Regions from separate parts of the Gordonia sp. NPDC127522 genome, predicted to be linked through region 1. Evidence: predicted binding sites of a transcription regulator. Region 1 holds the regulator's gene; each other region holds the start of a gene.
What was found. The regulator LexA, encoded in region 1, represses DNA repair genes until DNA is damaged. The targets are predictions, from matches to a motif close to CGAACANNTGTTCG.
Positions count from the first base shown of each region.

Region 2: ACFVHY_RS11945 (DUF222 domain-containing protein) is a predicted target of LexA. The motif match lies at 5,046-5,059, and genes of this name have one in related genera.
Region 3: ACFVHY_RS07965 (DUF222 domain-containing protein) is a predicted target of LexA. The motif match lies at 1,651-1,664, and genes of this name have one in related genera.
Region 4: ACFVHY_RS07530 (DUF222 domain-containing protein) is a predicted target of LexA. The motif match lies at 4,217-4,230, and genes of this name have one in related genera.

Region 1 is NZ_JBHXVK010000003.1:287,106-294,405, reverse strand. It holds gene hrpA (ATP-dependent RNA helicase HrpA) at 1-3,444, shown strand, start outside; gene nrdR (transcriptional regulator NrdR) at 3,418-3,918, opposite strand; gene ACFVHY_RS08895 (LysM peptidoglycan-binding domain-containing protein) at 4,018-4,548, opposite strand; gene lexA (transcriptional repressor LexA) at 4,773-5,477, shown strand; gene ACFVHY_RS08885 (phosphoenolpyruvate--protein phosphotransferase) at 5,455-7,164, opposite strand.
Region 2 is NZ_JBHXVK010000005.1:64,263-71,562, reverse strand. It holds gene ACFVHY_RS11970 (MFS transporter) at 1-141, shown strand, start outside; gene ACFVHY_RS11965 (flavin reductase family protein) at 181-1,353, shown strand; gene ACFVHY_RS11960 (nuclear transport factor 2 family protein) at 1,350-1,907, shown strand; gene ACFVHY_RS11955 (DoxX family protein) at 1,930-2,292, opposite strand; gene ACFVHY_RS11950 (sigma-70 family RNA polymerase sigma factor) at 2,451-3,305, shown strand; gene ACFVHY_RS11945 (DUF222 domain-containing protein) at 3,331-5,031, opposite strand; gene ACFVHY_RS11940 (hypothetical protein) at 5,141-5,914, opposite strand; gene ACFVHY_RS11935 (hypothetical protein) at 6,253-6,387, shown strand; gene ACFVHY_RS11930 (hypothetical protein) at 6,446-6,781, shown strand; gene ACFVHY_RS11925 (GNAT family N-acetyltransferase) at 6,895-7,257, opposite strand.
Region 3 is NZ_JBHXVK010000003.1:90,633-97,932, reverse strand. It holds gene ACFVHY_RS07965 (DUF222 domain-containing protein) at 1-1,636, opposite strand, end outside; gene ACFVHY_RS07960 (hypothetical protein) at 1,791-2,480, opposite strand; gene ACFVHY_RS07955 (thioesterase family protein) at 2,480-2,968, opposite strand; gene ACFVHY_RS07950 (molybdopterin-dependent oxidoreductase) at 3,042-5,303, opposite strand; gene ACFVHY_RS07945 (NAD-glutamate dehydrogenase) at 5,372-7,300, opposite strand, start outside.
Region 4 is NZ_JBHXVK010000002.1:713,553-720,852, reverse strand. It holds gene ACFVHY_RS07545 (hypothetical protein) at 1-429, opposite strand, end outside; gene ACFVHY_RS07540 (UDP-glucose dehydrogenase family protein) at 524-1,960, opposite strand; gene dcd (dCTP deaminase) at 2,093-2,665, opposite strand; gene ACFVHY_RS07530 (DUF222 domain-containing protein) at 2,687-4,183, opposite strand; tRNA gene ACFVHY_RS07525 (tRNA-Gly) at 4,439-4,512, shown strand; gene ACFVHY_RS07520 (YdcF family protein) at 4,554-5,615, opposite strand; gene ACFVHY_RS07515 (beta-mannosidase) at 5,817-6,917, shown strand; gene ACFVHY_RS07510 (amino acid permease) at 6,983-7,300, shown strand, end outside.

The DNA of each region.
Region 1 (7,300 bases):
CGGGTCATGACCGACGGCATCCTGCTGCGCGAGATCGCCACCGACCCCATGCTGCGCCGCTACGACACCCTCATCATCGACGAGGCCCACGAGCGCAGCCTCAACATCGATTTCATTCTCGGCTATCTGCGCCGCCTGCTGCCCCGACGCCCCGATCTGAAGGTGATCATCACCTCGGCGACGATCGAACCGGCGCGCTTCGCACGGCATTTCAGCACGCCGACGACCTCGGTCCCGGTCATCGAGGTATCCGGACGCACCTATCCGGTCGAGATCCGGTACCGACCGCTGAGCCTGCAGGAACGCCCCGACGACGGGGACGACGCCGGCGGCGGCGAACATGCCGACCTCGACCAGATCCAGGGCATCGACGCCGCCGTCGACGAACTGTGGGCCGGTGGCCGCGGTGACATCCTCGTGTTCCTGCCCACCGAACGGGACATCCGGGAGACCGCAGACGCGCTGCGTCGACGAACCGGTGGCGGGAAAGGACCGACGGCCGAGATCGTCCCGCTCTATGCGCGGCTGTCGATCGCCGAGCAGCAGAAGGTGTTCTCCCCCTCCGACGGACGCCGGATCGTGCTGGCGACCAACGTCGCCGAGACGTCGGTGACCGTGCCCGGCATCCGCTACGTCATCGACACCGGCACCGCCCGTATCAGTCGGTACTCGACCAGGACCAAGGTCAATCGTCTTCCCATCGAACCGGTCTCACAGGCCAGTGCCCGGCAGCGGGCCGGTCGATGCGGTCGTGTCGCCCCGGGCGTCTGCATCCGTCTCTACAGCGAGAACGACTTCGACTCCCGGCCGGCCTTCACCGACCCGGAGATCCTGCGCACCAACCTCGCGGCGGTCATCCTCCAGATGACCTCGCTGAAACTGGGCGAGATCGCCGAGTTCCCGTTCGTCCAGCCGCCCGACGACCGCGCGATCCGCGACGGTATGGGTGTTCTCACCGAACTCGGCACCATCACCGTCCCGCGCGAGGGCGGGCCCCCGCGACTGACCCCGATCGGCCGGTCGATGTCGCGGATCCCGGTCGATCCCCGGGTCGCCCGCATGCTCATCGCCGGACACGAACTGGGTTGTCTCGACCACCTTCTGGTGATCGCCGCCGCGATGTCGCTCCCCGATCCCCGGGAACGGCCGGCCGAGCACCGTGAGGCCGCCGACGCCCAGCACCGGCGCTTCGTCGTCCCGCAGTCGGACTTCCTGTCCTACGTGGAGCTGTGGCGGTACCTCGGCGAACAGCGCAAGGAGTTGTCCGGCAGCCGCTTTCGACGTATGTGCGAACGGGAGTACCTCCACTTCCTGCGCATCCGGGAGTGGCAGGACCTCCATCGGCAGCTGACCGAGATCGTCAAGGACCTCGACTGGTCGGTCGCGCCCACCGAACTCGACGCCGACGCCGTCCACCGATCCATCCTGTCCGGGTTGCTCAGCAACATCGCCGCCCGCAACACCGAGGGCCGCGAGTTCACCGGTGCGCGCAACACCACGCTGATGATCTTCCCCGCCTCTCCGCTCGCCAAGAAGCCGCCCGCCTTCATCATGGCGGCCGAAATTCTCGAGACGTCGCGGCTGTTCGCCCACACCGTCGCCGGGATCGATCCGCTGTGGGCCGAGAAACTCGCCGGGGATCTGGTGAAGCGCACCCACAGCGAGCCGCATTGGTCGGCGAAACGCGGAGCGGCGATGGCCTACGAGCGCGTGACCCTCTACGGGGTCCCGCTCGTCGCCCGCCGGCGCGTCGACTACGGCCCCATCGACCCGGTGGTCTCGCGGGAGCTGTTCATCCGGCACGCTCTCGTCGAGGGCGATTGGCGGACGCAGCACGCCTTCTTCGACCGCAATCGCAAGCTTCTCGAGGCCGCCTCGGACGTCGAGAACCGCACGCGCACCCGGGGTCTGGTGATCACCGAGGACCAGCTCCTCGAGTTCTACGATCAGCGGCTACCGGCCGACGTCACCTCCGCCCGGCACTTCGACGCCTGGTGGAAGAAGGCCCGCCGGGCCGAACCCGATCTGCTGGATCTGCGTCCCGAGGACGTCACCGGAGGCACCGACGTCGCGCCGACGGACTATCCCGGCGCCTGGCAGCAGGGCGACACCCGACTCGAACTGCGCTACCGGTTCGAACCGGGCGCACCCGACGACGGCGTCACCGTCGTGATCCCGCAGGCACTGCTCCCCCATGTCCGACCGGCCGGCTTCGACTGGTCGGTCCCGGGCATGCGCGCCGAACTGGCCACCGCACTGGTCAAGTCGCTGCCGAAACAGCTGCGCAAGAGCATGTCACCCGCGCAGCGGTTCGCCGAACTCGCACTCGGCCGGCTCACCCCGCGCACGGAGCCGCTCACCACCGGGCTGGCGCGCGAGCTCTCGGCGATCACCGGGATGCGGGTGACCGCAGCCGATTTCGACACCGACCGGATACCGCCGCACCTGCGCATGCATTTCGCGGTGGCCGACGACTCCGGACGGATCGTCGCCCGCGCCGACTCGTTGCCCGAACTCCAGCAGACCGGAACGCCCGCGGCGCCGAAGACGGTGGCGCGCACCCTGTATCGGACCTGGACCGCCGACGGGATCGGCTCGCTCGCCGAGCAGACCATGGTTGATGTCGCGGGGCAGCGGCTGACCCGGTACCCGACGATCGACGTGGTCTCCGATGCGAAGGGCCACGCGCGGGGCGTCGTCGTCGTCGATGCGGCGAGCCCCGAGACACGAGACCGCCTCGGGCGACGCGGGATCGTCGCCCTCCTCGACCTCGCGATACCTCCGCTGCACAAGCGGATCGCCGGCTCGCTGAGTCCGGTCGAACGACTCGCCCTGAGCCAGAGCCCGTACTCGACCACCGAGGCACTGCTCGCCGACTGCACCCGACGGGCCATCCGGGACACCGTCGCCGACATCGACGACGCAGAACTCGCCGCGGTTCGCTCACCACAGTCCTTCTCGGCGCTGCTCGAACGGATCCGGCCACGGGTCGCCGCGGCCGCACCGGACTACTTCTCGCTGGCCGTCGCGGCCCTCAAACGGATGGCCCCGCTGCGGGCGGCGATCGACCGGCACGCCGGTTCGCTGGCTGCCGACGACGTCGCCGAACAGGTCGCCCACCTCGTGTTCGACGGATTCGTGGCGGCCACCGCGCGACGCCACCTGGAGAATCTGCCGCGCTATCTCGACGGCGCGCACGCACGTCTGGAGGCACTACCCGCGTCCGCAGCACGCGATAAGGCCGGGGTGGCCGCCGTCGATCGCGTCGTCGAACGGTGGGCCCAGCGCCTCGAACAGGTACCCGAGCACCGGCGGGCGGTGGTCGACGACGAGGCGCAGTGGCTCGTCGAGGAGTTGCGCGTGGGGCTGTTCGCCCAGCGTCTCGGTACCGCGTTCCCGGTGTCGGAGAAACGGGTCCTACGAGCTCTGGACCGACTCGGCTGACACGGGTTCGGCGAGCGCGCTCCCGGAACCCGAGGCCGCCTTCAGGTCGTCGATCTCGCGCTGGAAGTCCTCCACCGAGTCGAACGACCGGTACACCGAGGCGAAGCGAAGATACGCCACCTCGTCGAGATCGCGGAGCGGGCCCAGGATGGCGAGTCCGACCTCGTTGCTGGGGATCTCGGCCGATCCACTGGCGCGCACGGTGTCCTCGACCTGCTGGGCGAGTTGCGCGAGCGCGTCCTCGGCGACGTGGCGGCCCTGACAGGCTCGCCGCACGCCGCGCATGACCTTCTCCCGGCTGAACGGTTCGGTCACGCCGTTGCGTTTGACCACCGCGAGCACGGCGCTCTCCACGGTCGAGAACCGGCGACCGCACTCCACACAGGAGCGACGGCGGCGGATGGCCTGCCCTTCATCTGCGACACGCGAGTCGATGACCTTGGTGTCGTCGTTCTTGCAGAAGGGGCAGCGCATTGTGTCCTCACGCAGGTCGCGGGACGCTGGAACGCACCCGAAGCGTGCGCCCCGCCGCTTGTCGGCCGGCCCCTGTGACATCGAGGATACCGCCCGGCCTCAGCGGTACCGGGGGGTGAGCAGGGGCTGGCCCACCTGCAGCGCGCTCGAGCCCAGATCGTTCATCGCGACGATCTCGTCGATCACGACCTCGCGCGGCATCTCGGGTGCCACCCGCCCGGCGATCGAGCTGAGCGAGTCCCCCGAGCGCACGTGGACGACCTCGGAACTCACGGCGGACGGGGTCAGCGAGTCCGAGTAGTTCTGGCCGACGACACCGAACACCCAGACGACGAATGCCAGCCCGACGCCGGCGAGGACGGCGACCGCGGCGCGGCGACGACGACGGAACACCGCCGCGTCGGGCCCGACCGGGCCACGCGCGCGCACCCCGACCGGAGAGCCACAGTGGGTGCCGGCCACCCGCGGGGCCACCGGCGACGCACCCCGCGGCCGGGTGCCGGCCGGCCGGTTGTCGACCGGGCGGCCGCCGTCGGACAGCGGGGCGCGGGTCCGGACCCGATCGGCGGGGGGCCGGACGGCGTCGGGACGGTCGGTGCGGACGGGAGCGACGAGAGTGGCGGTGCGCATGGTGCCCTCCGGTGTTCGAGTGTCTGGGATCGTGCGGGTGTGGCGGTCGGTGTTCGAACATCGATCAGATGTTCGATGCACTGATGTTCGAATTTGTAGCACGGCGTCCCGACAAAGTCTCGCGACACATCGAACAAATGTTTGAGGTGCCGGTCGCACTCCGCTAGGCTCGGACCCGGCGCAAGCCATCTACCAGCACGTTCCGAAGACGAGAGGAACCGAACATGAGTGACACCGGCGATAGGCGCGGCCGAGCGCGGGGCGCCGACGACGAGGCCCCGTTCGACGCCGCCGCCGCCGAGGCCTCACTCACCCCGCGACAGGCCGGGGTCCTGGAGGTGATCCGCCGCTCGGTGCGCGAGCGCGGTTATCCGCCGAGCATCCGGGAGATCGGCGACGAGGTCGGCCTGGCCTCGACGTCGTCGGTGGCCCATCAGTTGCGGACGCTGGAACGCAAGGGGCTGCTCAAGCGTGACGCGAACCGTCCCCGTGCGGTCAACATCGCCCCGAGTGACACCCCGTCGCCGGACACCCCGTCGGCCGGCCAGCTGCCCGAGCCGACCTTCGTGCCGGTGCTCGGCCGTATCGCGGCCGGCGGTCCGATCCTGGCCGAGGAGGCCGTCGAGGACGTCTTCCCGCTGCCCCGTGAGCTGGTCGGCGAGGGATCGCTCTTCCTGTTGCGCGTCGTCGGCGAGTCGATGATCGACGCCGCGATCTGCGACGGCGACTGGGTCGTGGTCCGGCAGCAGAACGTCGCCGACAACGGCGACATCGTCGCGGCCATGATCGACGGCGAGGCCACCGTGAAGACCTTCAAGCGTCAGGGCCCCAACGTCTGGCTCATGCCGCACAACGAACTGTTCGATCCGATCCCGGGCAACGATGCCGTCATCCTGGGCAAGGTCGTCACCGTGATGCGGCGAGTCTGACCTCTCCACCGACCGAACCGTCGAGCACCGCCGCGGCAGCCTCGCGCGCCGCGGCGGGATCCGAGGTGGCCAGGGCTGCCTCGGCGGCGGCCCGGCAGTCCGGCGCGGACACCTCACCGAGCCGGGCCCCCACGGCCGCGGCAGCAGCAGGCGCGCTGGACAGCGAGGTGACCCCGAGACCGACGAGCACGCAGGCGAGGTTCGGATCGGCGGCGGCCTCGCCGCACACCCCGGCCGGCTTTCCCTGACGTGCGCCCGCCGCCGCGACACCCGCGATGAGGCTCAACACGGCCGGTTGCCACGGGTCGGTCAGTCCGGCGAGATCGGCCGACATCCGGTCGGCCGCCATCGTGTACTGGGTCAGATCGTTGGTGCCGATGGACACGAAGTCCACCTCGGCGAGGACGGCTTCGGCCAGGATCGCCGCCGCGGGCACCTCGATCATCACGCCGGCGACCAGACCACGGCCGCGGACCTCGGCGGCGAAGGTGCGCGCCTCCGCCGGCGAGGCGATCATCGGCGCCATGACCCACGGCGCGACGGCCGACCCCGACGCGGCCTGCGCGATCGCGTCGAGCTGATGCGCGCGGATCTCGGGGTGCGCCAGCGCGATCCGATCGCCCCGCACGCCGAGCGCTGGGTTCGATTCGTCGGGATGGGTCACGAACCGGAGCGGTTTGTCGGACCCGGCGTCGAGGGTGCGGATGACCACCTTCTGCCCGTCGAACGCATCGAGCACCTCCCGGTAGATCGCGGCCTGCTCGTCCACCGACGGCTCGTCGGCACGCTCGAGGAACGCGAGTTCGGTGCGGAAGAGCCCGACGCCCTCGACGGGGTACCCGGCCGCGGCGCGTGCCGACGACCCGTCGGCGACGTTGGCGAGCACCGCCACGGCCACCCCGTCGGCGGTCTGCCCCGGGCCGGCCCAGCCGGCGACGAGTGCGGCATGGCGCCGATCCTCGTCGACACGCGCCCGGGCCGCCTCCGCATCGGGCTCCACCTCGATCCGCCCGGCGCTGCCGTCGACGAGAACGGTTGTGCCGGGCTCGATCTCGTCCAGATCGGCCACCGCCACCACGCACGGGATCCCCAACTGGCGCGCGATGATCGCGGTGTGACTGGTCGGTCCGCCGAGGCGGGTGACGAGGGCGATGGTGCTCGTGGGGTCGAGGCCCGCGGTGTCGGCCGGCGCGAGGTCGTCGGCGAGCAGGACCGACGGCACCTCCGGAGTGGGCACACCGGGTTCGGGTAGGCCGAGCAGTTCGGCGAGGACCCGGTCGCGCACGTCGTTGAGATCGGTGACCCGCTCGGCCATCAGTCCGCCGAGTTTGGTGAACACCGCCGCGAACTGTTCGGTGGCCGCGACGGCGGCGGCCTCGGCGGGGGCGCCCTTGCCGATGAGCGCGGTCGCTGCACCGATCCAGCCGCGGTCCTCGGCCAGGCCCGCCGTCGCGGCGAGCACCTCGGCCGTCACCCCGGTGTTCTGCGACGCGCGCGTGCGCAGCCGCGCGGCGACGGCGCCGGCCGCGGTGGCGAAGCGCGTGACCTCGTCGGCGCGCCGTTCCTCGGCGATCTCCACACCGACGCCGAGCTTCTCCGGCGAGTGGTCGGGCCGCTCGCCCGGCCACAGCGCGGGACCGTGGGCCAACCCGCCGACCACCGGGGTTCCCGTCAGGATCTGCGCCATCGTCTTGCCTCTCACTCGACTATCGATGTGACCACCGTTACAAAAAGTGCTTGACTTGTCAACACAAACAGGCGTAAACACAATTACTACAACATCCAATCCCACACGCCTCAACAAGCGGGGTGGTCGAAACCGG
Region 2 (7,300 bases), on a different contig from region 1:
GTGCACCAGGCGTTCACGATCACCGGCATCGTCCTGCTGGTCGGCGGCGCTCTGTGCATCGCCTTCCTCCGGCCGGAGCGACTCGGTGCCATTCTGCAGAAGCGTTACGTCCAGGAGCCGGTCGAGGCCCGGTCCGCCTGAGTGCACGACCACCGCGACGATTCGATCCCAGGAGAAGACATGTCCGACAACGTGATCAGTGCCATCGACCCAGGCATCTTCCGAAATGTGATGGGGCACTATCCCACCGGCGTGGTCGTGGTGACGGGACGCGGTGACGACGGCTCCGTGCTGGCCATGGTCGTCGGGACTTTCAGTTCGGTGTCGATGGACCCGCCGTTGGTGTCCTTCATGCCGATGAAGACCTCGCGCACCTTCGAGAAGATGCGGGCCTGCGAGTCGCTGTGCATCAACATCCTCGGCGGTGAACAGGAGGACGTCGTCCTCACCATCGCGCAGCGCTGGGAGGACAAGCTCGCGGGTATCGACTGGTTTCCCTCGCCGTCGGGCGATCCGGTTCTCGCGGACTCGGTGGCCTGGATCGACACCCGCATCAGCAACGTCGTCGAAGCGGGTGATCACTGGATAACGCTCTGTGAGGTGCGGGATCTGGCCGTGACCAACCCGGTGTCGCCGCTGATCTTCTTCCAGGGTGGTTACGGCAGCTTCGTGTCGACGTCGCTGATGGCCCGAATGGACCACGAGATCCTGCCGACGATCCATGCCGCGCACGCGGCGCGCCCGCAGGTGGAGGCATTGGCGACGTCCGTCGGCTGCGAGGTGTCGGTCCTCACCGCGGTCAGCCGCGACGAGATGGCCGTCGTGTTGTCGGCCACCGCGCCGGGCGTCGACCGTGAGGAAGGCCTCGCGTACCGCATCCCGATGGTGCCGCCCATCGGGGACACGTACGTGTTCGACCAGGACGACGAGACCCGGGAGCGGTGGCTGGCGAAGCTCCGGCATGCCGATGATGAAGTGCGGCAGGTACATCGCGACCGTCTCGACTTCGTGCGGCGGCACGGATACCTGGTGTCCTTCCTGCCCGATGCCTCGTCGACTGCGTACGAGGAGATGCGGGAGGCGACGAAATCCTATGAGCGGGGCCGGTTGACGCCGTCGCAGGAACGCGAGATCTGCGAGTCCATCGGGAAGTCGGCCGTGGACTATCGCCTCCGCGAGGTGCGACCCGATCAGTCCTATGACGTCGGTTCCGTCGTCCTGCCGATCCGGGACGCACGCGGCGGCTACTCGATGACGCTCCGGTTGTCGCAGTTGCCGCTGGGCGTGAACGGCTCTGAGGTCGAGGCCTGGATCTCGGAGGCGCGTGCGGTGGTCGAGGTGCTCGGACGATGAGCGATGTCGATGCCAGGATCTCGGCGCTCGTCGCGCGGGTCGAGACCCTGGAGGCCGAAGCCGAGATCCGGCGAATCCAGGCTCGATACATGTTCCTCTGTGACACCCCGTGTCCCGAACCCGGTCTCGCCGACGACGCCGAGCGCATCGAGCGCATCCTGGACCTCTACACCGACGACGCGGTGTGGGAGGGCGTCGGCGAGTACTACGACGGACAGTTCGGGCGTGCCGAGGGCAAGCAGGCGATCCGCGAACACTTCCAGCGCTTCTGGAGTGCGAAGCGGGACCCGGCACTGGTGCTCAACGCGCACTACCTGACGTCGGAGCAGCTCCATGTCGACGGCGATGACGCCGAGGGACAGTGGATTCACATGCAGCCGTGGCTCTTCGGCGACGGCTCGGCCCTGTTGCGGTCGAGTCGACTGAACAACGCCTTCCGCAAGCACGACGGCCGGTGGCTGATCACTCGTACCCGCACCGAGAACGTCTTCATCGCGCCGCTTCCCGACGGATTCGCCGAGAGCTACCCGTCGGCGTCGGTGTTGATGGGCTGAGGCGTTCGACGCCGGTGACGGGTCACGCGCCTGTGGTCAGCCGGATCATGTAGACCGTAGCCGCCACGCCGAGGAGCAGGAAGGCGCCCGGGAACGCGATGTTGTAGAAGACGCGGGCCCGCACATGGGCGATGACCGCGCCGACGAAGAACAGAGTGAGCCCGGTTCCGGCGGCGACGCCGATCCAGGGTTCGATCGTCAACCCGAGGACAAGCCCTGTTGCTCCGGCGGCCTTGAGTGTCGCGAGGTGGGGCAGGAACCGAGGTGGGACGTGGACCTCGGCCGAATTGGCCAGCACGAAGTCGGCGCGGGCGAAGTCGGCGACGGCGATACCGGCATTGGCCACGATGCAGACGATCGTGGCGACGAACAGGGCGGTGGTCATCGCCGGGAGCCCTTCGCCGGTCGGGTTCCGCCGCGCGATGGCCGGGTCGGTACGGTCGACATGTGTGTCCTCCTCGGAGGTGGGTTGTCGGAAGGTCGGATGTGAGTGTGGTGCTCTCATCCGTACCGACGTCCTGCCCTACGAAAAGGTGACATCCGGTGGTACCGACCTCAGAGTTCGAAAATCTACGACCGCAGCTGACCGCCATGGCGTTCCGGATGCTCGGCTCCATCCACGACGCCGAGGACGCCGTGCAGAGCACGTGGCTCAACTCGGTGCGTGTCGACGGCACCGAGATCCGCAACCCTGCCGCATGGTTGACGACAACACTCACCCGGGTGTGTCTCGATCAGTTGCGCGCCCGCGGCAGACGACAGGAAGATCCGCTGTTCGCCGATGCCCTCCCCGCGGAGGCGGTCGCGGCCGACGAGCTCCACCTGCAGCGCGAAGATGTGTCGCGCGCGCTGATGGTGGTCCTCGATCGGTTGACGCCGTCGCAACGCGTGGCCTATGTGCTGCATGACCTCTTTGCGGTTCCGTTCGGTGAGGTCGCAACGATCCTCGGCACCAGCGTGGACGGTGCGAAGAAGCATGCGAGCCGGGCACGCGGCCGGATCGCGTTGACGCAGCTGGACTCCGAGTCGAAATCCGAGCTTCCGTCGGCCGCCGCGACCCGGGTCGTGGACGCCTTCTTGGCCGCGGCGCGCGGCGGCGATCTCGATGCGATGGTCGCGCTGCTGGCTGATGATTGCGTCCGTGTCGCTGACCGGTCACTGGTCCCGCCGGGCACACCGACCGTGGTCCGAGGCGCCCGGGCGGTCGCAGAGGAGACCAGGTTGTTCGTCGACCGCATCCGGGCGAGTACGCCGATGTGGCTGGGTGACCGGGTGGTTCATGTGATCGCACCGGGCGGACACCCGCTCGCCGTCATCGACATCGCGGTGAAGAGCGGGCGAGTCGCGCGGATCGAGATTCGTCGCATGACGTCACCCGCCTTGTCAGAGTGTTCCTGACCGGCGAAATGGGCGGTGGCGGTGTCTAGAAGGGTGGCGGGTTGGCGTCGTTCCAGCGCTTCTCGGCGCGTTGGTGACGTCGGAAATCGTTGTCGCGCTGCGTGTTGAGTCTGTCGCGGGCGGGGTGATCGGGTGACCGTCTGGGGAAGAGCTTGTTGAACAGGTCGCGTCCGCTGAAGGCGTTGCCGACGAACATGTGTCCGGTGGGTGTGGTGAACCACGCGGTCTGGAATTCGTCTTGGTGGTCCTGCCAGCTGGTGAAGGTCTTGATGCGGTGATGGAACCGGCACAGCGGTTTGAGGTTACGTGCATCGGTCGGGCCGCCGCGCCGCGGGTCGGTGTGGTCGAAGGGTTCGGTGTGGTCGAGGTCGATCTGCCAGACCGGCGCGTTGCAGCCCGGGAAGGTGCAGCACAGTTCGCCGGCACGAACCAGGGCCTGCAGCTTCTTCGACGGGGTGTACCGCGTCGTCGAACTGTCCGCGTCGGGAGCCGGTGAACCGTCGGGTGCGGCAGGAGTGGGATGGATGTAGGTGCGGCGGGCTTCGGCGAGGAGTGTTCGGGCGGTGTCGGCGTCGATGACGCCGTGGCGGTCGAGGAATGCGGGGTCGTCGTCGAGACCGATCAGGGTCGACAGGTTCACCACGATGTGAAAGGTCGCGCGCGGCGCAGCCGAATCCGACGCCGAGGCGGCCGGCTCGGCCGGGTCATCGACAACGACGTCGGCTGACGGGTCGACGATGGTGTCCGCCTCCACCATCGCAGCAGTTGGTGCAGGCGGCTCTACGGACCCCACTGTCGTGGCGTCGGAGTCTGGTGCTGTGTCGGGTTCGGTTGCGGCAGGTCGGCAGTCGTCGCATAGGCACGTGATGGCGGCTTCACCGCGAGCGAGCGCTTTGAGGGCGTCGACTCGGCGATTGGCCAACATCCGCGGGTCACCGGAATGTACGGCGGTGGCCATCGCCGTCAGGCGTGCGTCGAACTCGGCGGCATCAGCATTGGGCAGCGTGCCGGAGATCCGGGACTGCCCGGGTGTGAAGCGGTCGGGGGTGATGGTCACCTTGCGGTCGGATTTCACTCGCTCCTTGCGGCGGCGGATCGCGTCGGGCGCCCACTTGGCGACGATGGAATCGACCATGGCGGTGAACCGGGCCGTCGACATCGGTGCGCGGGCGAAGATCGCTTCGGCGAGATGGGCGTCGACGGTCTGCATCTCTTCGTCGTCGGTGATGAGGTCGGTGCGCTTGAGAGCGATGAGGAAGCGGCGCTTGTCGATTCGACCGCACGCGAGTGCGTGTCCGGTGAAGGAGAGTCGGTAGCGCAGTGCGTCGCCGGCTTCGATGAGGTCTTTCGCCTCGGCCGGTGTCACGGTGAGGGTGGCACCGACTTCGGCGATGGCCTGTTCGAGACCGTTGGGCCCGAACTGCTCGTAGGGGTTCTCGCCAGCGGCTACTCGTGCGGACAGGTGCTCGAAGGCTTCGATGGAGTCGAGTTCGCCGCTGTGCGTCTCGGCGCGCCGCTGTGCGTAGTCCATCTCGCGTTCGTCGTGGATGAGACTGGCCACGACCATCATTCGATGCGCGGACGCTGCTGCCAAGCCGGCGCAGTGATTCAGGACCTCGACGAGTTCAGAAGCGGAGAGTTCGTGGTCAGGGCGCAGTCGTGGTTCTACCGAATGCTGTGATGGGTCCACCGATGTACTGGATCCGTCCCCCGCCCCTGATGACATGACACCAGAGTACTCGAATATATGTTCGAGTCAAGGGTGGATTTTGTTTCTCCTTCGAACATCCGCTGATGCATCCACGACGCACCGATAGGTCATCCTCAGATCGAGGTCAGCGATGTCCGCGTGGCAGGCCGATGCGGATCAGGCGTGGGTCCTGCGTGATCTCGTGTACCTCGAACGCCGGGTCGATCTCCTCCGCCACCCGATCGACGATCAGGAAACCATTGCCGTCGAACCCGATTCGGTGATGGGTCACTCTGGTCGTGAACTTCCAGACGGCCATCTCTTCGACCTCCGTGGTGACCGAGTCTTCGCATCGAACACAGTCCAGCGCTGCATCACTGTCCGGATCGTCGGCGTGTTCGTCGCATGGCTCCCAGTCCGAGGTGACGAGGTATCCGGGGTCCCACAGGGAGCCCTCGGTTGGCGGCCATTCGATTGAGTACCACTCGCCAGGGGCGATGGCGTACGTACTGACGGCCCTGTCGAGCGCGGCCTTGCGGTCGGCTTCGGTCCATTCGATCTGGGGTGGAATCGCCACATCCTCGATGGGGTCGATTCCGGCGTAGTCGGCGGGATCGCCGAGCAGTTCGGTATAGGTGGCAACGTGTTGCGTTGCTCGACCGACGGATTCATGCGTGTCGATCGCTGCGACATCGGCTGTCGCAGCGTCGATGTCCGCTGCCAGGTAAGCGGCAGAGTTCATCCGCTCATGAACTGCTCTCGCCGGGATTCGCGAGACGAGTTCGTCGACAACCACTTGCTCGGCGTCGTAGAGCGCTCCGGATGCCAAGCAGAGCGCCGTCTTCCCATCCGGCACAGAAACTCCCGATGTCCGGCAGTCCCACAACTCGGCGGCGATCCGATCGCGCCGGTCGACCAACTCCCACGCGAATGCTCTCGTTGCTTCCGCGTATGTCGAGTGCGGGAGCAACGACTGCTTCTGCAACTCGGTGATGATCCGAGTGAACCGGTCGGAGCTTTCGCAGGACGAATCGATCCAGTGATCGGTCGTCAACGTGCCCAACGCGGTCACCTCCTCCCTGACGTTCTGTCCCGGTCGTCCATTCCTACGCCGAGAACCTACTCGGGACCAGTGACATCAATCGTGGGGTGACTCGTCGCAATCGTACGGCGATCGTTGTGGTGGATGTCGGTGCGGCGTCGCATTCTGGTGACGGAAGCCGACACGTCAAGTTGGTCGAACAGAGAGGAAGCGACATGATGAACTCGAAAGCCCGCGCAGAAACCGGTGATTCGGCCGAGGCCGGTGCCCGCGCGGGGTTCGTGCGCAAGATCGGCGAGATGTGCCGTTCCGTCGACACCGCCATCGATGGTCTGCGATCGACTCGATGAGCGCACTGACGGACGTGGATTCCGAGGGGCCCGCGGAGGCCGAGCGAGGCGTCGCCTGATGGCGCCCGAACCCGTCCGACTCCCCGCCGCGATGGCGCCCCCGGCAGTCGACTGCTCCGTGAACGCCGGCTGGTATCCACTCTTGGTTCGCCTCCATCGCCGGCTCTCAGCCGTCACCGACGACTTCACCTACGCGCAGATCAAGGAGAAGTTCGGAGTTCTGCGCTGCTACCTCAATTACGGAGACTCGGTCGACGATTTCACTTGGAGCCTTTGCGAGCTCCTGGTCGACGCGACAACCGACGAGTCACGCACCGTATGCGAATTCTGCGGCAACCGAGGAGAAACCCGGTACGACCTTTCCTGGGTCAAGACGACCTGCGGAGATCGCTGACCGTAAACGTTCGGTGGTGAGCAAGACCTGGGTCATCTGAAGCGGCGCGCAGATCGCCGAATGGACGAAGATCGCCCCGGGTACGACGAATGGTCGTGTGCTGACTCCGCGTCTCAGCCGATCCCGCGCGACAGCGTTTGCCCGACAACCAGCCCGAGCGCACCCTCGGCAAACCTCGAGACCGGACCGACGGCGGCGTCGAGCGCCTCGTCGTAGCCGTCGCGGGCCTGGCCCCACAGGCGGCCCGACGAGCCGTCCGGCGTGACCCCGATCAGGGCGATGAACTCACCGGTGGTGGGGATGCAGATCGCCCAGACGAATTGTGTCTCCGACTCCCAGTCACGCTGGGCCGCAGCGACGTACGCGGCGGGGTCGTCGACCTCGAGATGAGACAACGCCGGGACGTCGGTGATCCGCTCGTCCGCACGAAGCGCACGCAGATACCACGTCCCGGCGTTGATCTCGACTGGTTGCATCGTGTTGTTGTCGCGTTGACCCTTCGTGACGCCCCTCCGCAAG
Region 3 (7,300 bases), 200 kb from region 1:
GCGTGGTGAGTCGGTCGCGGGCGGGGTGATCGGTTGACCGTCTGGGGAAGAGCTTGTTGAACAGGTCGCGTCCGCTGAAGGCGTTGCCGACGAACATGTGTCCGGTGGGTGTGGTGAACCACGCGGTCTGGAATTCGTCTTGGTGGTCCTGCCAGCTGGTGAAGGTCTTGATGCGGTGATGGAACCGGCACAGCGGTTTGAGGTTGCGCGCATCGGTCGGGCCGCCGCGCCGCGGGTCGGTGTGATCGAAGGGTTCGGTGTGGTCGAGATCGATCTGCCAGACCGGCGCGTTGCAGCCCGGGAAGGTGCAGCACAGTTCACCGGCACGAACCAGCGCCTGCAGCTTCTTCGACGGGGTGTACCGCGTTGTCGAACTGTCCGCGCCGGGAGCCGGTGAACCGTCGGGTGCGGTAGGTACGGGCTGGATGTAGGTGCGGCGGGCTTCGGCGAGGAGTGTTCGGGCGGTGTCGGCGTCGATGATGCCGTGTCGGTCGAGGAAGGCAGGGTCGTCGTCGAGACCGATCAGGGTCGACAGGTTCACCACGATGTGGAAGGTCGCGCGCGGCGCCGGCGATGACGAGGGCGACGCGTCCGGACCCGGAGGGTCGGCGACAACGGTGTCGATGTCCGGGGTGTCGGTGTCATCGCTTCCGGAGTGGCGCGCGGGTGCCTCAGTCGTGTGGTCGGCGGTGTCCACTGTCGCTGCGTCGACGTCGGCGGTGGTGTCGGCGTCAATGTCCATTGCGGCAGGTCGGCAGTCGTCGCATTCACACGCGATAGAAGCTTCGCCCCGCGCGAGCGCTTTCAGAGCATCGACCCGGCGGTTGGCCAACTTTCGAGGGTCACCGGCGTGGACGGCGGTGGCGATCGCCGTCAGGCGTGCGTCGAACTCGGCGGCATCAGCGGCGGGTAGCGTGCCGGAGATCCGGGACTGCCCGGGGGTGAAGCGGTCGGGGGTGACGGTCACCTTGCGGTCGGACTTGACCCGTTCCTTGCGGCGGCGGATCGCGTCGGGTGCCCACTTGGCGACGATGGAATCGACCATGGCGGTGAATCGTGCCGTCGACATCGGTGCGCGGGCGAAGATCGCTTCGGCGAGATGGGCGTCGACGGTCTGCATCTCTTCGTCGTCGGTGATGAGGTCGGTGTGCTTGAGGGCGATGAGGAAGCGGCGTTTGTCGATTCGCCCGCACGCCAGTGCGTGTCCGGTGAAGGAGAGTCGGTAGCGCAGTGCGTCGCCGGCTTCGATGAGGTCTTTCGCCTCGGCCGGTGTCACGGTGAGGGTGGCGCCGACTTCGGCGATGGCCTGTTCGAGGCCGTTGGGCCCGAACTGCTCGTAGGGGTTCTCGCCCGCGGCCACTCGCGCGGACAGGTGCTCGAAGGCTTCGATGGAGTCGAGTTCGCCGCTGTGCGTCTCGGCGCGCCGCTGCGCGTAGTCCATCTCGCGTTCGTCGTGGATGAGACTGGCCACGACCATCATTCGATGCGCGGACGCCGCCGCCAGGCCCGCGCAATGGTTGAGGACCTCGACGAGTTCAGAAGCGGAGAGTTCATGGTCAGGGCGCAGTCGTGGTTCTACCGAATGCTGTGATGGGTCCACCGATGTAGTGGATCCGTCCCCCGCCCCCGATGACATGACACCAGAGTACTCGAACATACGTTCGAGTCAAGGGTTGATTCTTCCAAGTCCCGGACGTGCTACAAATCGGACCACGACGTACTGACAGGCCTCCGACTTCGAGGTGAGCGTGTCTGCGTGGCGGCCAGTGCGAATCACCAGGACACACCGACTAGTTCAGGACGGTCACCGCGAGATCGCGGTGTCGGCGCTGGTACACCGAGCCGAAGCGTGCGTCGATCCGGATCCACGCCGCCGACATCCGGATTCGTACCGGTTCGTCGGCTGCGATAGCCCCGGTGTCGGACGTCTCGGTGACCGCCCGTCCGTCCGCGTCGCGGATGAATCCCATGCCGGTCAGGGCGAAGACCGATCGCATGCTCACCGCGGCCCGCAGCGCACCCTCCTCCGACGTGACCTCGAGGACATCCTGATCGAGCAAACCCGTTGCGGGACCGTGTCCGCTCCCCTCCTCGCGCGCCACCCGGGCGCCTTCCCGGGACAGTTCGACCACGCTGCGGGCGGGTACGTCGTCGATGTGCCGGAACCCGACCGCAGCGGGAAGCGCTCCGCGCCAGGCACTGTCGAGTGAGAAGCCGGGATCGACCGCGGTGCCCGGGCCGGCCGATTCGACGGTCGCACGCAGTGTCGAAGCGTCGCACACGATGTCGGTCGGCGCGATTCGTCCGGTCACCGACCGGGTGGCGAGGACGTCGAACCCGGTATGTGCCCACAAGGCCACCAGACCGTCCGAACGCGCGACCACCCGGACGACGGCGGCATCGTCGAGACGTACTGCGTGCGAGAGGAACGCGAGGGCGTTCGATCGGTCCGAGGACGCGAACTCGATGAACCGCTCCATCAACTCGGCCCGCCGCGTGTGGCCGATTCCCCGGCGGGGCGGCGGAATCCGGCGAGGTAGTCCTTCTGTTCCGGGGTGAGCCGGGCGATGCGCTGGGCCGCCACGTCGAAGGCGACGAGCTGTGTGCTGGCGACCACGGCGGGGCGAGAGGCGGGGTCGGCACCCGCCGCGCGCACTTCGTAGCCGACGGTGAAGTCGACGGCCCGCAGGCGTTCGACGAACATGGTGACCTCGATCGGCCCCTCGGAATGACGCAGCTGCGCTTGATATCTCACGTGTAGGTCGGCGACGAGGCAGCCGTCGCGCAGGGGCGCGGTCGGTCGGCCGTCGTAGAAGAGCCAGGGAATGCGCGCCTCTTCGAGCAACGTCACCATCCGGGCGTGATTGATGTGCGCGTAGACATCCATGTCCGACCAGCGCACCGGCACCTTGACCAGGTATCCGTCAGCGGTCGTGGTCCCGGCGTCCTCGTTGAGCACGTGCGTCATCCCCTGTCTGATCGGCGTCGGCGTGCAGCCCTCGCGGCCACCCCGGCCCAACCCTACGCACTCCCCGGTGGGGTCAGGCGGGCGCGATCTCCACCGGCAGACCGTTGAGGACGACGGTCCCCGAGAGCGGGTCCAGCATGGCCCCGTCGTTCAGGTCGTTCACGTTCACACCCGGATCGGCGGCGGCGACGCCCAGTCTGATGCCCTCGACATCATGACCCCACCCGTGCGGCAGCGACGCGACCCCGGGCCGGATGTCGGTGGTGATCTCGACGGGCACGGTCAGCGAACCGCCCGCACCACGGACTTTGGCGACGTCGGAGATGCCGAGTCGGTCGGCATCGTCGGGATGCATGAGCAGGGTGCATCGATTGGTACCGCCGGTGAGGGCCGGGAGATTGTGCATCCAGCTGTTGTTGGACCGCAGGTGGCGGCGACCGACCAGCAGCAGGCTGCCGTCGGCGGCCGGGGCCGGGTCGCCCCCGGCGTCCACCGCTGCGCTCAGGCGCGCGAGGTCGCCGATGAGCGGGTCGGGAGCGAGTTCGATCTTGCCGGACGCCGTGCGGAGCACCCCGGGCAGTCGCGGCCGCATCGGTCCCAGGTCGATGCCGTGTGGCGCGGCCAGCACATCCGCGAACGTGAGGCCGTCGCGGGAGCCGAAGGCGTCGCCGTACGCCCCGAGGCGGAAGAGCATGTCCAGACGACGCTGGTGTCCGGGCGCGTCGGGCAACATCGCGACGAGCGAGGCGACGTCACGGCCGGCGACGGGCGAACAGGGGTCGGTGACCTCCTTCGACAGCGTGGCCGCGATGACCTGTTCGTCGACGAGGCCCGGGTCGGCGTCGACCCCGGCTCCGGACAGGCCCAGGATCAGCCGGCAGACGATCTCGATCTCGTCGGGACGCCCTGCTGGGAGCGGCAGCACGGGCGGCGAGTAGCGGGCAGAGGCGCGGACCGCCAGGTTGTTCAGGATGGCGTCGAAATGCGGACTCTGCGACGGGCGCGGCGGCGGCAGCACGACGTGTGCGTGCCGCGTCGTCTCGTTCAGATAGGGGTCGACGCAGACCACGAACTGTGCGTCGTCGAGTGCGCGTCCCAGTCGCGCGCCGTTGGGTGCGGACAGGACGGGGTTACCCGAGACCGTCACCAGCGCCCGCAGCCGCCCCTCGCCGGGCGTCTCGAACTCCTCGGCCATCGCGACGGCGGGGAGCTCGCCGCCGACCTCCGCGTGACCGGACACCCGGCTGCGCCACCGCCCGGTACGGAAACCCCGGCCCGCACGGGCCGGGCGGGGCGATGGAGCGGTCGGTGCGAGCGGGAACATCACTCCCCCGGGCCGGTCGAAGTTGCCGGTGAAGATGTTCACCACGTCGATGAGCCAACTGCCGATGGTCCCGAATTGCACTGTGGTGGTGCCCATCCGGCCGTAGACGGCGGCCGATTCCGACGCGGCGATCGACCGGGCGAGCGCCCGTATGTCGGCGGCCGTCACACCACAGAACGAGGCGACCCGTTCGGGAGTGAAGCCGCTCAGCTCGTCGCGCAGCGCCTCCACGCCGGTGACATGCGCGGCGATTCCGCCGAGGTCGGCGGCGACGAGATCCTCGTCGAACAGGCACTGCACCACCGCGCACAGCAGCGCCGCATCCGTCCCGGGCCGCGGCGCGATGTGGGTGTCCGCGAGCTTCGCCGTGCGGGTGCGTGCCGGGTCGATGACGGTCAGGCGCCCGCCCCGGCGGCGTAGCGCGGTCAGTTTCCCGGGGAAGTCGGCGGCGGTGGTCACACTGCCGTTGGAGACCACCGGGTTCGCTCCGATGATCACGAGATGATCGGTGCGGTCGAGGTCCGGAACGGCGAAGGTCCCGGCATGACCGACGAGGTAACCGGTGGCCGCCTGCTTCGGCATCTGGTCGAGGGTGCTGGCGCTGAACACGTTGCGGGTACCGAGTGCCCGGATGAGCAAGGGCGCGTACATCGTGCCGGCGACGGTGTGCGCGGACGGATTGCCGAGGTAGAAGCCGATCGACTCGCCGCCGGAGGTCGAGATCACCTCACGCAGCCCGTCGACCGCAACGGTGAGCGCTGTGTCCCAATCGGTTTCGACGAGCCGACCATCGCGCCGGATGAGCGGATGGTCAAGACGATCGGGGTCGTTGTCGAGCTGGGCGAAACTCGCACCCTTCGGACACAGGTAGCCGGCACTGAACACGTCGGCGGCGTCACCGCGCGCGGCGGTGACGATCTCGCCGCCGGTCGAGCGGTCCCGGCCGATGATGAGGGTCAGACCGCAGGTGGCCTCGCAGAGCGGGCAGATGCGCGGTGCGGTTCGGGTCATGTGCTCAGGCTAGGCGCTCGGAACACCTGACTGCGACGGATTCGGTGACGGCAGCCGTCGCTTGCGCATCAGCGGATCACGCTCCGCAGCTGCCGGGCCGCGACGGAGAGGGTGGCCAGGTCCGCGGTCCCGGTCTCCTCGATCTCCCGGAGCACGCTACGTACCCGGCTCAGCCGGTTCGACCGCGACGACTCCCACTCGGCGATCTTGTCGGCCGTGCTCTCCCCGGGTTCGCTGACCTCCAGGATCCGCAGGGTCAGCGCACGGAGCGCACCGTGCATGTCGTCACGCACGGCCAACCGGGCCAGCGCATGCCATCGATCGCCGAATTCGAGTCCCGACACCGCCGTGAGCAACTGTTCGAGACCGAAGTGCTCCATCACCCCGAAGTAGAGGTCGCCGACCTCATCAGCGTCCCGGTCGGCGATCTCGGCCGCGTCGATGATGTCGAGCAGACAGAAGCGGTGCAGGCTCGCCGCGACGGTGTGGGCGAGGTCCTCGGGAACGCCGTGTTCGACGTAGGTGTCGGCGCGCTCGGCGACGTCGCGTGCCGAGCTCGGCCCGTACCAGTCGTCGATGACCTCGGACAGTGCTGCCACCCGCTCGCCGTAACGGGTGATCTCGGCGGCCATGGCCAATGGTTGCGGCCGGAAGGCGAGCAACCATCGCGAGGCGCGGAACAGCAGACGGCGTGCGTACAACATCATCTCGTCGACGGCCTCGACCGGAGCCGGTGCATGCCGGATACCCTCGAACACCTCGTTCATGCCGAACACCTTGTTGGACACCACATAGGCGCGAACGCCCTCCTCGGTGCTACAGCTGCTCCCCTCGCTCAACCGGAACAGGTGGGTCATCCCGGCGTGGTCGATCACGTCGTTGACGAGGGTCGTCGCCACGATCTGACGCCGCAATCGGTGTCCGCTGATCGCGTCGGAGTATTCGGTGCGCACCGCGTCCGGGAAGTAGCGCGCGACGCGGGGTGCGAACACGTCGTTGTCGGGGAGGTCGGTGGCGAGCAGGTCGGATTTGGACTCGAGCTTGACGTGCGCCATGAGCGTCGCGAACTCGGGTGAGGTGAGACCGCGGTGGAGCTCGCCGCCGACCCGTTTGCGCAGCTCGCGTGGCTCGGGCAGTGCTTCCAGGCGTAGGTCGACGCCCCGTTTGGCGGCGAGGTGTTCGAGCATGCGGGCGTGCACCTCCACCCGCAGCAGCTCGAATGTGCGGCAGAACCCGAGCTCGGAGTTCTGCGAGATGTTGTCGGCGAGAACGAGTTCGGCGACCTCGTCGGTCATCGACTCCAGCAGGGGGTCGCGTTCGTCGGCGTCGAGGCCGCCCGCCGAGACCGCCGCGTCGAGCAGGATCTTGATGTTCACCTCGTGGTCGGAACAGTCGACCCCGGCCGAGTTGTCGAGGGCGTCGGTGTTGATCCGGCCCCCGGCGAGGTCGAACTCGATGCGCCCACGTTCGGTGACCCCGAGGTTGCCGCCCTCCCCGATCACCTTGGCACGCAACTCGTTTCCGTCGACGCGGATCATGTCGTTGGACTTGTCGCCGACACTCGCATGTGATTCGGTCGACGCCTTCACGTAGGTCCCGATGCCGCCGTTCCACAAAAGGTCGACGGGAGCGAGCAGGATCGCGCGAATCAATTCGGGTGGTGAGAGTTCTGTCGTGCCGTCCTCCATACCCAGCGCGTCCACCATCTCGGGGGTGATCGGGATCGACTTGCGGTCGCGCTCCCACACCCCGCCGCCGGCACTGATGAGGTCGGTGTCGTAGTCCGCCCACGACGACCGCGGTAGGCCGAACAACCGCTTCCGTTCGGTGAACGACGCCGCCGCCTCCGGATCGGGGTCGACGAAGATGTGCCGGTGATCGAACGCGGCGACGAGCCGGATGTGCTCGCTGAGCAGCATGCCGTTGCCGAACACGTCGCCGCTCATGTCGCCGATCCCGACGACGGTGAAGTCCTGCGACTGTGTGTCGGTCCCCAT
Region 4 (7,300 bases), on a different contig from region 1:
GGCGACGTCGCGGCGCGCCATGCGGAACAGCCGGATGTGGTCGCGGCCCATCAGGAAGGTGCCGTCGGACTCGCGGAGCCGCTCGCGGCCGCGGGTGACGAGGTCGAGGACCTCCTCGTGCCACTCGCGCGAGGTCGGTGCCGCCACCCGCCCGACCCGAACGAGATGGTCGGCGATCACCTCATCCAGGACGGCGAGAGTCAGACCGGAATCGGAGTAGGAGTCCGCGACGGTCCCTCGAGCCGGGTCCAGGCGTCCCACCGAGACGCCCGCCCGCGGATCGAGATCGAACAGCACGACCTCGGCGTTCTGCGCGATCCCCCGCCCAGCGAGTTCGGCGCGCACGGCGTCGACGACGGCAGCACTGACCGTGACCTCTGCCTGCGCAGACGTCGGTGTCACGGCCGGATCGGCCACCGTGTCGGTCATCTGGTTGATTCCTGCACCTCACGTGCACCTCGCCTCATGTCCCCCACGGCGAGAAGGTGCCCCCTGGACAGTCGCGAGCTCAACCTAGCACGACTCAGCGGACGGTGGCCCCCGGCGCATATCCGTTCACCTGCTCGGACGGGTGGTTTCGCGGCGCCGGGCGGGTGGGAGCGGGGCCGCCCAGGGCGCGGTAGTCCCAACCCGCGTCGCGCCACATCTGCGGGTCGAGGCAGCGCCGGCCGTCGACGATGCGTTTGGCGCGGACGACGCCCTCGAGTTCTTCGGGCGCCATGTGCACGAACTCGGCCCACTCGGTGGCGATGACGACGACGTCGGCCCGGTCGCACGCGTCGCGCGCCGAGGTGGCGTAGCCGAGGCTCGGGTGGACGCGTCGTGAGTTGTCCATGGCCTTCGGGTCGAAGACGGTCACGGACGCCCCTTCGAGCGCCAGCCTGCTGGCCACCGTCAGCGCGGGTGAGTCACGGACGTCGTCGCTCTCCGGTTTGAAGGCGGCGCCCAGGACGGCGACGTTGCGCCCGAGGACCTCGCCGCCGAGGGCCTCGAAGACCAGTTCCACCGCCGCACCCCGGCGACGCATGTTGATGGCGTCGACCTCCCGCAGGAAGCCGACGGCCCGCGGGGCGCCCATGTCGTCGGCGCGCGCGGTCAGGGCGCGGATGTCCTTGGGCAGGCAGCCCCCGCCGAAACCGAGACCGGCGTTGAGGAATCGACGTCCGATCCGCGGGTCGTGCCCGATCGCGTCGGCGAGGGTGTTGATGTCGGCGCCGGCGATCTCGCACAGTTCGCTGATCGCGTTGATGAACGAGATCTTGGTGGCCAGAAAGGCGTTCGCCGAGACCTTCACGAGTTCCGCGGTGGCCCAGTCGGTCTCGATCAGCGGCACGCCGGTCTCGAGGATCTCGCGGTAGATCTCGCGGGTGACCTCCCCGGCCGACGACCCGGCCTCGAACTCTTCGCCAGCCGTTTTGAGACCGCTCGGGTCGAGCGAACCGGTACCGAGGACGAGCCGATCCGGCCGGAGCGTGTCCTCGACGGCGAATCCCTCGCGCAGGAACTCCGGGCTCCACGACAGTTCGACATCCGCCCCGGCGTGCGACAGTACCGAGATCCGTTGTGCTAGTTCGGCACACGTGCCGACCGGTACGGTCGACTTGCCGATGATGAGGTGGGCGCCCCGCAGCGTCGGCACGAGCGCGTCGATCGCCGAGTACACGTGCGAGAGGTCGGCCCGGTGCCCGCGGGGTTCCTGCGGGGTCCCGACGCCGAGGAAGTGCACCGAGGCGTGGTCGGCGGCGGCGAGATGGTCGGTCGTGAAGCGGAGTCGTCCGGCGTCGATGTTGCGGCGCAGGATGTCGGCGAGCCCCGGCTCGAAGAACGGGACCTCGCCGGCCTGCAGGCGTTCGATCTTGTACGGATCGACGTCGATGCCGACGACGTCGTGCCCGAGTTCGGCCATGCAGGCCGCGTGAGTGGCACCGAGGTAGCCGCATCCGATCACCGTGAGCTTCATGAGGGCAACGGTTACCCAGGCGGAACCACCGGTAACCATCCTCGTCGTGGCGGGTTGTCATCGGCTGGGTGAACTTCCGGAGCCGCGCCCACCCGGTCCGTCCACCCGCCGGTTGAGCAGAGTCGAAACCCCTCAGTCGTGCTTCTGGAAGTTCAGGTACGCCTTCGACGGGGTGGGGCCACGTTGTCCCTGGTATTTCGATCCGACCGACGCGCTGCCGTACGGCTCCTCGGCCGGGCTGCTGAGGCGGATGAGGCACAGCTGCCCGATCTTCATGCCGGGCCAGAGGGTGATCGGAAGGTTCGCGACGTTCGACAGCTCGAGGGTGATGTGGCCGGAGAAGCCGGGGTCGATGAAGCCCGCCGTCGAATGCGTGAGGAGGCCGAGCCGACCGAGTGACGACTTGCCTTCGAGTCGGCCGGCGAGGTCGTCGGGCAGTGAGCACACCTCGAGGGTGGACCCCAGCACGAACTCGCCCGGGTGCAGCACAAAGGGCTCACCGTCGGCGGGTTCGACCAGCGAGGTGAGTTCGTCTTGGCGTTGTGCGGGGTCGATGTGGGTGTAGCGGGTGTTGTTGAACACCCGGAACAGGCCGTCGAGCCGGACGTCGACACTGGAGGGCTGGACGAGGGCGGGATCGAACGGATCGATGGCGAGGCGCCCGTCAGCGATCTCGGCGCGGATGTCGCGGTCGGAGAGCAGCACGGTGTCGAGGTTATCGAATGGTCAGGGAGGATCTGCGCCGGTGTCGGTCGGCGCCGACCCTCCGCTCTCCGGTGCCGCTGTTCTGCGCCGCCGCCGGACATCAGCGCGCATCCGGTCGAGGATGGCGTCGGTGCGATGGGCATGGTTGATCCGCGGCGTCGACGACGGGTGCGACCGGGGCGGGTGCCAGACGGCGCGGCCCGCGTCGACCCCGTCGGTGGCGATGGTGGTGGCCCACTGATCCACCCCGGTACCGACGACTCGGTTGTGTGGTGGGCAGGCGGTCGCCAGGGTGTCGAGGTCGGTGGAGCCGTGGTGGGCGTCCCACTCGACGACATGGTGGATCTCGCAGTCGAACGACGGCCGCGTGCATCCGGGGAAGGTGCAGCCGCCGTCGCGGGCAACCGCGGCGATTCGTTGTGCGCGCGAGGCCAATCGCCTGGACCGCCCGAGGTAGAGCACCTCGCTGGAGTGGTCCCGGAAGACCGCGAGATGATGCTGCGCGTCCGCGGCGAGGTCGATGGCGTCCTTGATGGGTAGGAGGGTTCCCGTCGCGGTCCGTGCCGGGTCGCCGGCCGCGTCGCGCAGCGCCGATTCGGTGATGGAGACGACGAGGTGTGGCGGTAGCCCGTGGTGCGAACCCCCGAGCGCGCCGGCGTCGAGCACGAAGCGCAGCATGGCGCGCAACGCGTCGTGGTTCCGCTTCTCGGCGGAGCGCTCGTCGCGTCCGGCAGCGGCGGCCAGCGCGTCGGGGTCCGCGGCGGCGGGGTTCCCGGTGGGCGACTCGGGATCGGCGGGATTGTTCATCCCAGGAGCGGCCCACACCGACAAGACGACGTCGAACATGGCGCGCGTCACGGGGTCGAGCGTTGCGGTGAGCCGGGACATCAGTTGGGCGTCTTGCGGCCCGAGTTTGAGTCCGCGGTTGCGGGCGCGGTCGCGATCGTCGGTGATGGTTCCGTCGGGGTCGAGGTGGGCCAGGATGCGGGCGCCGAGGTCACGGAGTGACGACGGGTCGTACTCGCGTGCGTAGTGCGCGAGCGTCGCCTCGGCGGCTTCCCGGTCGGCGGGGTCCACGTCGGCGGGGATCTTGCGCATCACCTCGATGACGACGTCGACATGGCGTCCCGAGATCTCGCCGTCGGCAACACCTTTGGCGGTCTCGGGGAAGCGCGGTTCGAGCGGCACCCCCTGCATGTCCGGGAACCTGCCCAAGGCCCAGACGCGATTCATCAGGCGGGTCGCCTCGCCGCGCCGGTTCAGACCGTGGCAGACGAAGTTGGAGACGGTCTGGCACCCCATCTTCCGATACGCTGACCGCTCGTCGATGTCGACGATGTGATCGGTGAACAGCGACAGCATCCGTCGTTCGGCGCGCTCGTGCTCGATCGCGACCTGTAGGAGGTCGGTGTCGGAGCAATCCGTGGACTGCGTCTCGGCAATCTCGTCCATAAGTGCATGCAGGCGCTTGTACTGGTCGAGAAGGAGTGGTGGTGCAGATGGCCCGGTAGAAGCCATGATTTCATCCCCCGTCATCATCATGGCTTTACTCGAAACTACGTTCGAGGCTACCGCGCGGTCGCCCGCCGCGCAACCCCTTCCGGCGAATTATTCTGCGTCGCAACCGAATCGCGTCGGCCCGCCGAGACCCGGCCTCGCCCAGATGTCGCAGTTCGTTGCGCCTGACGCCACGTTCTGCGACATCTGCGCGTGCCGGCGACCGGCCCGGCCACGGGTTTGCTAGGCTGTCGTTCGCGAGTCCGGCACTCGCACGCCGATGTAGTTCAATGGCAGAACATCAGCTTCCCAAGCTGAATACGCGGGTTCGATTCCCGTCATCGGCTCCAACATCACCGCGACTCGCGAGGCCCCCCTCGTCCACTGTCGACTAGCCGAAGAGAGCCACCGCGGTGCCGGAGATCAGCGGCACACTGAGCAGGATTAGGACGACTGCGTTGATCCAGCGGTGGTCACGCAGAACCGCCAAGAACTCACGGACCTGGGCGTTGGGGACGAAGTATCGCGCGGTGTGGGCGCCGGTCGAGAATCCGTCGATCCCGGCAGACCGCATGAGCATCGCTGAGCGGAAGGCGTGATAGCCGCTCGTCACCACCGCGACCGGTTCGGTCGCTCCACGCTCGTCGAGCACACGCCTCGAGTACCGGAGGTTCTCCGCGGTGTCGGTGGATCGATCCTCGAGTGCGATGGCCTCACGATCGACGCCCTTCGAGACGAGGTACTCGGCCATCGCCGCGGCCTCCGACAGCCGCTCGTCGCCACCTCTGCCTCCGGAGCAGATGATCAGCGGGTCCAGGCCGGAAGACCGGGCCAGATCATAGATCTCGCGACCGCGGTCGAGTCGTGACGCCAGCAGTGGACCGACGCGGGACCCGTCGAGCAGACCGGCACCCAGGACGATGATCGCGCCGACCTTCGCCCGTCGCGCCCGCCACCTGCTCCACCTGCCGTACAGCCACGACCAGAGCAGCAGCGAGGCGAACACGAATCCCAGGTAACCGGCCGGGATCCCCGCCGCCAGGAGGAATCTGAGCAGAGCGTTGCTCGTCGAGACGTCGAACCATCCGACGATGATCCCGAGCAGGAGTCCGAGCGCGTAACCGGACAGGAGTGCACCCAAGAGCGCCGACAGGAGGTTAGCGGGGCGGCGCCCCTCTCGGCGCAGAAGCGTCACGCCGTTGACGATCAACGACACCCCGAGAATGAGGATGGCAAGCAGCGCAACGAGTCCGAGGGCCACGATGACCACCGCCGGCGCGAGAACCGAGCCGTCGTCGTCGACGCCCCTGTCCACGACCGCGATCACCGCGGCGAGCATCACGCCCGACAAGCCCGCGGTCAGCAGGATACCGGGGCCCAGACGACGCGGGTCCTGCGATGCAAGCACCGCGCTCGCGATGAACAGCACTGCAGCAACTATCAGTACGCCCATCACGAGCTCGATGGTGTCACAAGTGTCGCGCAGGTCGGGAAATGAGGAATGAGCCCAGTTGCGCTAACTCGATTTCGGCGCACACGAAACGTTCATCCGTACCCATTCTCGGACGCGGTCGAAACCCGCGCGGCCGGCGTGCAATCATCAGACGAGTCGGGCCGACGCCACAGTCGGTCCTCGTCATCCCAGGACGCACACATGCATCTGCCCGCGATGAGAACTCCGATTCTGGTGCTGAGCATCGGCCTGCTACTGAGCTGGCTGCTGCCGCCGCCCGCACATGCGGCGCCCAACCGGGTCGATGCCACGCCGGCCGGCTTGACCGTCGATGGACGGCACTGGTGGCCATCCGGATTCGATGCGTACCAGCTGGCCACCGATTGGTCGGTGAATGCCGGTTGCGGAGCGATGGTTGATCTCGACGACTATTTCGCCGCCTTACCTCCGCATTCGCTCACTCGCTTCAATCTGTTCGCTCAACTGGCCGTGAACAAGTACACCCAGCAATTGGATTTCGGGCCGATGGATGCCGTCTTCGACGCCGCCGCGCGGCACGGTCAGATGGTCTTGCCTGTCCTCGCGGCCGCCGATGGCGCATGCGAGAGCGGAGTTTTCAAGGAACGAGACTGGTACCGATCCGGCTGGCGAACCGTCGCCGGCGCGGGTGGACTTACGTTCGAGCAGTGGGTCAGGACGGCAGTGGGACGCTGGAAGAGCAGGTCGGCCCTGGCGGGATGGGAATTGGTGGGTGAACCCGAACCGTCCATCTGTGGCGATCAGTCGTGTGGATGGCAGCAGCGGTCGTGCCCGGTCGACGCCGCGCGCGTACTGCGGTCGTTTTTCGGCAGCGCAGGTGCGATGGTCGCCCGGCTGCACGGCGGGGCGGTGATCTGGTCCGGCTTCACCGGCGGTGGCCAGTGCGGCACCGCCGGGCCCGACTACCAGTACGTCGCCGGCTCCCCGTACGTGGACGTCCTGGACTATCACGACTACGGTGCGGACGGTGTCGCGCTCCCCGGGGATCAGTGGAACGGACTGGCCGAGCGTCTACGCCAGGCACGCGCAGTCGGAAAACCCCTCGCGGTGAACGAGATCGGCCAGCATGCCGGCTCATGCGGTTCGACGTCCGAGCGCGCCGACGACTTCCGGACCAAGGTCGCCGGTCAGCGGGCGGCCGGGACGGCAACCGCACTGTTCTGGGCATTCGTCCCAGACCCGAGGCACGACCAGTGCACCTACGACATCGGTCCCGGTGACCCGGTGCACGAACTGGTCTCCGAACTGACCAGCCTCGATTGAGGGTCAGCACTCGGGCAACAGTGCAATACCCGGCCGACGGGCCGACCGGCCGTTAGACTCTGCCGATGTCCAGTCCCCTGGGGATCACCCCCGACGAGTCGCTGCGCAAGGGACTTCAGAGTCGTCATATCAGCATGCTCGCGCTCGGCGGCGCCATCGGCACCGGCTTGTTCGTCGCCTCGGGCGCCACCATCTCCGACGCGGGCCCGGGTGGCGCCATCCTGGCGTATCTGCTGATGGGCTGCATGGTCTTCTTCCTGATGCAGAGCCTCGGCGAGATGTCGGCATACATCCCGTGCAGCAACCCGTTCGAGGAGTACGGCAAACGCTTCGTGTCCAAGTCCTTCGGCTTCGCAGCCGGGTGGAACTACTGGCTCAACTGG